Linked DNA regions of Panacibacter ginsenosidivorans. The protein of the gene in region 2 binds, or shares a complex with, the protein of the main gene of each other region. Links are inferred from orthologs where the notes say so. Each region holds a gene or a part of one and is shown on either strand. Other genes may lie near its edges.

Region 1 (3,793 bases), 2.6 Mb from region 2 along the record:
ATACACTTTCGTGTATTTAATATACTATATAGTCATGCTATGTGCATAGTACGAAACATTAAGATTGGGATTGTTTTGTTCCGCAGCTTCTATAATTGGATAATCTGAAAGTATTAGTGCTTTGTTCTTTTTCACGCAAACATCATGTTCAAAATGTACAGACGGTTTACCATCACGTGTGCGTACTGTCCAACCATCATCTTCTGTGTATACATCTTTGGTACCCATGTTGATCATTGGCTCAATTGCCAGCACCATATTTTCTTTAAGCTTTTTACCATCGCCACGTTTTCCATAGTTTGGTACCTGAGGATCTTCGTGCATACTTCTGCCAAGTCCATGACCAACCAATTCCCGAACTACACCATAGCCATTTCTTTTTTCTGTATAATCCTGTATAGCATTAGAAATATCTCCAACCCTGTTTCCTGCAATTGCTTTTTCAATTCCTCTGTAAAGTGATTCTTTAGTAACACGTACCAGTTTTAACACAGCTTCATCTGCCTCGCCAATAATAAAAGTATAGGCATGATCTCCATGCCAGCCGTTTAAGATCACACCCATATCTATCGAAACAATATCGCCTTCTTTTAAAGGCTCATTATTAGGAAACCCATGCACCACTACATCATTTACAGATGCACAAATGCTATGCGGATAACCGCGGTAATTTAAAAAAGAAGGAATGGCTTTATGATCGCGTACAAATGTGGCACACAATTTATCAATTTGTAACGTGGTCATCCCTGCTTTCAAAACTTTGGCAACTTCTGTAAGTGTTTTACTTACCAGCATTGCACTTTCTTTCATCATTGCTACTTCTGCTTCTGTTTTAATTATGATCATACCATTTATTCTACGTGACATATTTTTTTGTTCCCAGCTTTGGTTTTCATAGCGTCGCCTGTTGTGTCACTCACTTGTACGTTCTGTTCAATATTGATCTTACAGATGAAGAGTGCGACGCAACAAAAGTCTGATATTTATTCAAAAGTCCGGCTCAAAATAAATTTCTAAAAAAACACAACCTGCCAGTTTTCTGACAGGTTGGAATAATTTATACGCAATAAAAAAATTAATAACCGCTTGCAGGAGATACAGTCTGTCTGCCCTGTATACGTCCGCCTTTCATTAAGCCATCGTATTGACGCATCAATAAGTGTGTTTCTATTTGTTGCAAGGTATCCAGAATTACACCCACCATAATCAATAATGATGTGCCACCAAAGAATGTGCTGAAGCTTTGTGTAACACCAAGTAATTGAGCAAAACCTGGTAATATACCTACAAACGCAAGGAACACAGCACCAGGTAAAGTAATCTTATCCATGATAGCGCCAATATAATCAGCCGTTGGCTGTCCGGGTTTTACACCCGGTATAAATCCATTATTACGCTTGAGATCTTCACTCATTTGTTTGGGATTAAAGATCAATGCCGTATATAAGAAAGTAAATGCTATTACCATTACAGCATAAATAAGCATATACCATGGATTACTGTGATCGCTGAATATCTTTACCACACCTTGTGCAGAATCAAGATTAGTGAACGAGAACAATGTTGGCAAAAACATGATTGCCTGTGCAAAAATAATCGGCATTACACCGGCACTGTTCACCTTCAAAGGGAGGAACTGTCTTGCGCCACCAAACTGCCTGTTACCAATAATTTGCTTTGCATAATTAACAGGCACTTTTCTTACACCTTGTATAAGAATGATAAGCCCCATAATAATGGCAATAAGCACTGCAATTTCAAGGGTGAATGACAATAATCCTTTAGCCCCTTCAGTGTACTTGGAAGAAAACTCCTGCCCGAATGCTTGTGGCAAACGTGCAAGGATACCTACCATGATGATAATAGAAGTACCATTACCCAAACCTTTATCCTGTATCTTTTCACCAAGCCACATTACGAATAATGTGCCTGCTGTAAGTGCAATAATGGTTGTGTACAGGAAATAAGGTTTAAATGATTCTATCATTGCCGCAGCATACTCCGGAGTTTTTAAGTAAGCTATATATGCGCTTGACTGTAGTATAGTAACCAATACAGTAAGATAGCGTGTCCACTGGTTTATTTTTTTTCGGCCACTCTCTCCTTCTTTCTGTACTTTCTGCATTTGCGGAACCAATATGGTCATCAACTGCATAAAAATGGAGGCAGAGATATATGGCATTACACCCAATGCAAAAATGGAAGCGTGTGAAAACGCACCACCTGCAAAAGTATCAAAGAGACCAAGCAGGCCATTGTTTGAAGTGGATGATGCATCGGAAAGTTTGTTAGGGTCAATACCTGGCAATACAATATGTGCTCCAACCCTGTAAACAAAAATAAGCGTAAGTGTTACGATGATCTTGCTGCGCAATTCCTCGATACTCCAAATATTCTTAAAAGTCTGAATGAATTTTTTCACTGAATAAGAATTAGATGCGTGAATGCTTTCTTTAAACCAAAAGACGCACCTGTAGATGCGTCCGGCAAATATCGTGAAATTTATCTACAAAATTTCGATGCTGCCGCCTGCTGTTTCAATTGCCGCTTTGGCTTTCTCGCTAACAGCATTTACTTTGAAGGCGAGCTTAGCTTTCAATTCCCCATTACCCAACACTTTTACTTTATCTGTGCGGCTTATAAGTCCGTTGATGTAAAGTGTTTCGTTGCTGAATTCATTGAAACCATATTTTTCATTCAACTGATCAATCTGGCCAAGATTAAATACTTTATACTCTACGCGGTTATTATTTTTAAAACCACGTTTTGGAATACGGCGCTGAATAGGCATCTGGCCACCTTCGTGTGCCATTTTCCTCTGGTAACCGGCACGGCTCTGACCACCTTTATTACCTTTTGTAGAAGTACCACCTTTACCGCTTGCCTCACCACGACCAATACGTTTTTCTTTTTTTACAGAACCTTCAGCAGGTTTTAAATTGTGCAGTTTCATGTTCTCTTTTTGATTTTTACTTAACGGGGAATCGCCCCTCGCTTTTTAATTATGTTATGCTAATTCTTCAATCTTAACCAGGTGCTGAACTTTCTCCACCATTCCAAGAATTTGCGGAGTAGCTTCCACTTCTTTTGTAGCGTTGAGTTTCTTTAAGCCCAATGCTTTTAAAGTAAGCTTCTGACGCTCTGGTCTGTCAATTGCACTTTTAACTTGTGTTATTTTGATCTTTGCCATTTCAATCAGTTTGTAGTTTAGAGCTTCATTGCTGAAACTTCAAACAAATATTATCCGTTAAATACTTTACTCAGTTTCAGGTTACGGTTTTTAGCAACCTGTATAGGCTCGCGTAAAAGTGTAAGCGCTTTGATAGTTGCTTTAACCACGTTGTGCGGATTTGCAGAACCAAGGCTTTTTGCTAATACGTCGGTTACACCTGCACTTTCCAATACTGCACGCATGCTACCTCCTGCTATCACACCGGTACCATGAGCTGCTGGTTTGATCAGCACTTTTGCAGCGCCGTCTTTTGCAAACTGGTCGTGCGGAATAGTACCATGCATTACCGGAACTTTTACCAAATTCTTTTTTGCATCTTCTATACCTTTTGTAATAGCTTCCTGCACTTCTTTTGCTTTACCCAGTCCCTGTCCAACCACACCATTTTCATTTCCAACAACCACAATTGCAGAGAAACTGAAAGTACGGCCACCTTTTGTAGTTTTTACTACACGGTTAATGGCAACAACTTTATCTTTAAGTTCTACGTCGCCACCGGCTTTTACTTTATTTACGTTTACTTTAGCCATCTTAATTATTTGCGATTTCAGATTTTAGAAT
Region 2 (4,861 bases):
TCTTCCACATCTTCTATTTTTTCGCCTACAATAACACTACCGCTTGGCGTAGGCAGCATACTGTCTCCTACAATTTCAAAGGCCCGGAAATTACCAGAGCCGAGCATGGGAAGTGTAAACGTATTGAGTTCATCTATAAACTCAGGGTCTGCATAACCGGCAAGATACCCTGCGGCTGCTTTCACAGGAACAAATTGTATGACCTGGGTTTCAGCAGCCATTTTTAACTGGCGGCGTTTGTCTAAATAAGAACCGGAGCCCTTTGAGGCTGTAAGATCTTTCAGCAAAAGCTCATCGAGGCTTAGTTTAAAAATATTGCACAGATTTTCCAAAACATCCAGCCTTGGTTCGGCGCGTTCTTCTTCATAAGCGCCAATAAGAGAACGCTTGATCTTAAGTTTGTTCGCAAACTCTTCCTGAGTCCATCCACGCAGCTTGCGCAGGTAACGGAGATTTTTTCCGGCATAACTCATAGCTAATGCATTTAGCGCAAGTTACTAATTTTTTTAGTTTGTCAAAATATTTTTTCTGAGATTTTTCATGAGCTAGGCAACTGTATTTCATGGTTTCTTTGTTGCGTCGCACTCTTGTACTGTTTATCCTTGCTCAACAAAGAACAGAATGTAAAAGTGTGCGACGCAACGAAACCTTAATAGCGGTAATAAAGCCTGGCTCATAAAAGAAAAACCTTCTCTGTTATTTGAGAAGGCTTTTATACAACAATTAATTTTTCATCTATACTTCGCGGCCATGACAGTTCTTATATTTCTTTCCACTACCACACGGACAAGGATCATTTCTTCCGATTTTAGGACCAACCTTTACAGGCTCCTGTTTTACCGGCGATGGATCGTGATATTGATCTCGCTCATTGGCAGCATAATCTTCTCCGGCAGCTTCAACTTCTGCTTTGTTAGAGCGCATACGGCTCATGTCTGTTTTTTGTTCGCGACCTTCTTTTATATCTGCAGGGCGTTGTTCTACAGGAATATCTGCGTGACAAAGGAAATTTACGATGTCTTTATTTACACCGCTATCCATTTGTTTAAAGAGCATGTACGCTTCGCCTTTATAAATAACCAATGGATCTTTTTGTTCATAGTATGCAGTTTGTACACTTTGCTTAAGATCGTCCATTGCGCGCAAATGTTCTTTCCATGCATCATCAATAAAAGAAAGCGTAATCGTTTTTTCAACCGCATTAACCATTTCTGCACCTTGTGAAGATAAAGTCTTATCAAGATTGGCGAGTACCTGTAAACCTCTTCTGCCATCTGTAAATGGTACCACCACATTTTGTATATGTGCACCCTGACCTTGTCTTATGTTTGCAAACACAGGCAACACACGTTTAGCTATATCCTGGCGTTTATGCTGGTAATTTGTGGATGCTTCGTTGTATAGTTTATCTGAAAGGCTGGTGCTGCTTTCTTTATTAAATTCCTCTGCAGTTATAGCAGTGTCCATTCCAAAATTCACGATTACTTCAAGACGGAAGCCTTCAAAATCATTGTTCTCTTTAAAAGTATTTACCAGTCCTTCGGCCACATCGTAAAATGCATTATCAAGGTCAAGCGCAAGACGTTCTCCAAATAATGCGTGGTTACGTTTTGTATAAACAACGGTACGTTGCTTATTCATTACATCATCATATTCAAGCAAACGTTTACGAATACCAAAGTTGTTTTCTTCCACTTTCTTTTGTGCCCTTTCAATGCTCTTGGTGATCATACTGTGCTGGATAACTTCGCCTTCTTTATAACCGGCAAAATCCATCACCTTAGCAATACGTTCACTGCCAAACATACGCATCAGGTCATCTTCCAATGATACATAGAATTGAGTTGAACCAGGATCTCCCTGGCGCCCTGAACGGCCACGCAACTGCCTGTCTACACGACGACTTTCATGGCGCTCTGTTCCGATAATAGCAAGGCCTCCAGCTTCTTTTACACCGGGCCCGAGTTTAATATCGGTACCACGACCTGCCATGTTAGTGGCAATAGTAATGGCACCTGCTAAACCAGCTTCTGCAACTACCTGTGCTTCTCTTGCGTGCTGCTTTGCGTTAAGCACATTGTGTGGAATTTGCTTTTGCTTCAGCATACGGCTGAGCAATTCACTTACTTCGACCGAAGTAGTGCCAACCAGCACCGGGCGCCCAGCATTACGCAGTTCTTCTATTTTTTCAATAACAGATTTATATTTCTCACGTTTGGTTTTATACACAAGATCTTGTTCATCTGTGCGGATTGCAGGAACGTTAGTAGGAATGGTTACAACATCTAATTTATAAATGCTCCAAAATTCACCTGCTTCCGTTTCCGCAGTACCAGTCATACCACACAATTTATGGTACATACGAAAATAATTCTGCAGCGTAACGGTGGCATAGGTCTGCGTAGTAGCTTCGATCTTTACATTTTCTTTTGCTTCGAGTGCCTGGTGCAAGCCATCGCTGTACCGGCGGCCATCAAGAATACGACCTGTCTGTTCATCAACGATCTTTACAGCGCCATCTAAAACAACATATTCAACATCTTTATCAAATAAAGTATATGCTTTTAGTAATTGCTGCACAGTATGAATACGATCGCTCTTAACACCATATTCATTTAGTAATACTTCCTTCTGCTTCATCTTCTCTTCCTGAGGCAATGCTGCATTTGTATCTATAGAAGCAAGATCAACACCAATATCAGGAATAATAAAGAAATGAGGGTCTTCACCGGCACCTGTAATAAGCTGAATGCCTCTGTCAGTTAACTCAACAGAATTATTTTTTTCATCAATGTAGAAATATAATTCTTCATCGGCCTTGGGCATTTCTTTTTGCTGATCTGCGAGATAATAATTTTCTGTACGCTGCAATTTCTGACGAATACCCGGCTCACTCAAAAACTTGATCAATGCACTGCTTTTTGGCAAGCCACGGTGTGCACGGAATAATGCCAGGCCACCATCTTTGGGGTCATCATTACCTTCTGCAATTTTTTTCTTTGCTTCATTCAGGAATTGATTGGTAGCCCGCTTTTGAGCATCTACCAATTTTTCAATTCTTGGTTTAAGATCAAAAAATTGCTGTGTATTATCACTGTGTCCAACAGGACCAGAAATAATCAGCGGCGTTCTTGCATCGTCAATCAACACCGAGTCAACCTCATCCACCATCGCAAAATGATGTTTACGTTGCACCATTTCATCAGGATTATGCACCATGTTATCGCGGAGATAATCAAAACCAAATTCGTTGTTGGTACCATAGGTTATATCTGCGAGATAAGCATTGCGACGTTGTTGTGTATTAGGTTGATGTTTATCTATACAGTCTACTGTTAATCCTAACCACTCATAAATTGTTCCATTCCACTCCGAGTCACGACGCGCCAGGTAATCGTTCACCGTTACAATATGAACACCCTCACCAGCCAATGCATTCAGGTAAGCAGGTAATGTGGAAACCAGTGTTTTACCTTCACCCGTTGCCATTTCAGAAATCTTTCCCTGGTGCAATACTATACCACCGATCAACTGAACACCATAATGCACCATGTTCCAGGTTACCTGTCCGCCTGCGGCGGTCCATGTATTACTAAAAAAAGATTTATCACCTTCAATCTTTATGTAGTCTTTTTTTACACTAAGCTCACGGTCCAGTTCTGTAGCTGTTGCTTCCAGTTGTGTATTTTCTTTAAACCTGCGGGCCGTTTCTTTTACAACTGCAAATGCTTCAGGAAGAATTTCCTCCAGTGCTTCTTCAATCTTTTTATCGCGGTCCTTTTTAAGCGCGTCCACTTCCGTATAGATCTCGTCTTTTGACTGTATGTCAGATTCAGGTAAAGACTCTGCCGTGTTCTTTCTGCCTTCAATAACATCATCAATTTCTTTGATATGCTGTGCTATGCGCTGTTTAAATTCCTGAGTCTTTTGCCTCAGTGCATCATTTGAAAGAGATTGGTATTGCTGAAAGTATTGGTTGATCTTAGCCACAATAGGCTCAAGTTGTTTTACATCTTTCTCGCTTTTGTTACCGCCTATAAGTTTCGAAATAAACTTCAACATATCCGTGTTATTGGGTATTGATAATAGTATGTTTTATTAAGACCTTCACATTGCCAAAAATCATGCTATCAAGCGCTTATGGTCAAAATGGCAGCAGGTCTTATTTTAAGGCGCCAAAGGTAAACAATTTGCCCGGAGTGTAGCTAAAAGTGAAACAGTATGCACAGTTTAGACAATAATTAACCAAAGATGCGTTTATGAGTTTATTCTGAACAGACTTATGTAACCGGGATTTGTATACAGGCTTCCGGGTCTTAATGAAGTTGAATTTGATCTAAGCACCTGGTGCAATGGGCATCGTTGGTTGTGTCACTCACTTGTACGTTCTATAATGACTCGTCAAAGAAGAATGGTAAGAGCGAGAGTGCGACGAAACATAAGTATTATAGCACTGTAAAAGGCTGTTTCAAAAAGATTAACCAAAAAATTTCAATATCAACCAAATCTCTGCAGCATGAAAAAGTTTTTGTTTATCTCCGTAGTGTTTGCCATCAGTCTCGGGTTAAATGCGCAAAAAACGGGTATTTTAACCAATCAGAAAGATGCCTGGGGTCTGTTGTATACCTATACTGGTGAAGTTGTAAACGGTAAAGCAAATGGTATGGGTGTTGCAAAATATGCATCAGGAAATGTGCTGAGGTATGTAGGGAGTTTTATGAATGGTACTTACAACGGTAAAGGCACCATGTTCTTTGATGGTGGAGCATTTCTTACCGGCACCTGGAAAAATGGAAAGCTCAATGGCAAAGGGGCAAACTTAAATGGTGACGGAAGTCTCTATATTGGTGACTTTGCAGAT

Evidence for each region. The genes of interacting proteins can lie anywhere in the genome.
Region 1: the proteins of secA (region 2) and secY are in contact, whole or in part, in a crystal structure (PDB 3DIN), measured with the Thermotoga maritima proteins. The link is inferred for Panacibacter ginsenosidivorans from one-to-one orthologs. Residues at the interface, in WP_004082002.1 of Thermotoga maritima: Glu261, Ala262, Arg263, Lys300, Ala301, Arg302, Thr303, Ile304, Ile305, Leu323, Tyr324, Asp325, Pro326, Val329, Ser330, Tyr333, Ile336, Lys340, Phe345, Val349, Glu363, Phe364, Tyr374, Ser375, Gly376, Gly377, Glu393, Ile395, Thr482, Ser483; in WP_004081795.1 of Thermotoga maritima: Glu108, Gly109, Glu110, Glu111, Ala236, Glu237, Arg238, Arg239, Ile240, Thr241, Ile242, Gln243, Tyr244, Ala245, Arg246, Arg247, Val248, Thr249, Gly250, Arg251, Arg252, Val253, Tyr254, Gly256, Ala257, Ser258, Thr259, Tyr260, Leu261, Pro262.

Annotation. Positions count from the first base shown.
Region 1 is NZ_CP042435.1:4,676,069-4,679,861, reverse strand. The notes cover bases 250-3,091. They hold secY (preprotein translocase subunit SecY), read right to left. Parts: upstream 2,423-3,091; coding sequence 1,076-2,422; downstream 250-1,075. Other genes in these bases: rpmD (50S ribosomal protein L30), read right to left, coding at 3,008-3,091; rplO (50S ribosomal protein L15), read right to left, coding at 2,507-2,953; map (type I methionyl aminopeptidase), read right to left, coding at 250-867. In the rest of the region: more of map, read right to left, coding at 25-249; more of rpmD, read right to left, coding at 3,092-3,190; rpsE (30S ribosomal protein S5), read right to left, coding at 3,241-3,762; rplR (50S ribosomal protein L18), read right to left, coding at 3,787-3,793. UniProt on the Escherichia coli protein: The central subunit of the protein translocation channel SecYEG. Consists of two halves formed by TMs 1-5 and 6-10.
Region 2 is NZ_CP042435.1:2,124,699-2,129,559, forward strand. What follows is about bases 536-4,445. They hold secA (preprotein translocase subunit SecA), read right to left. Parts: upstream 4,063-4,445; coding sequence 736-4,062; downstream 536-735. In the rest of the region: FRZ67_RS08880 (XRE family transcriptional regulator), read right to left, coding at 1-473; FRZ67_RS08890 (MORN repeat-containing protein), read left to right, coding at 4,517-4,861. UniProt on the Escherichia coli protein: Required for protein export, interacts with the SecYEG preprotein conducting channel.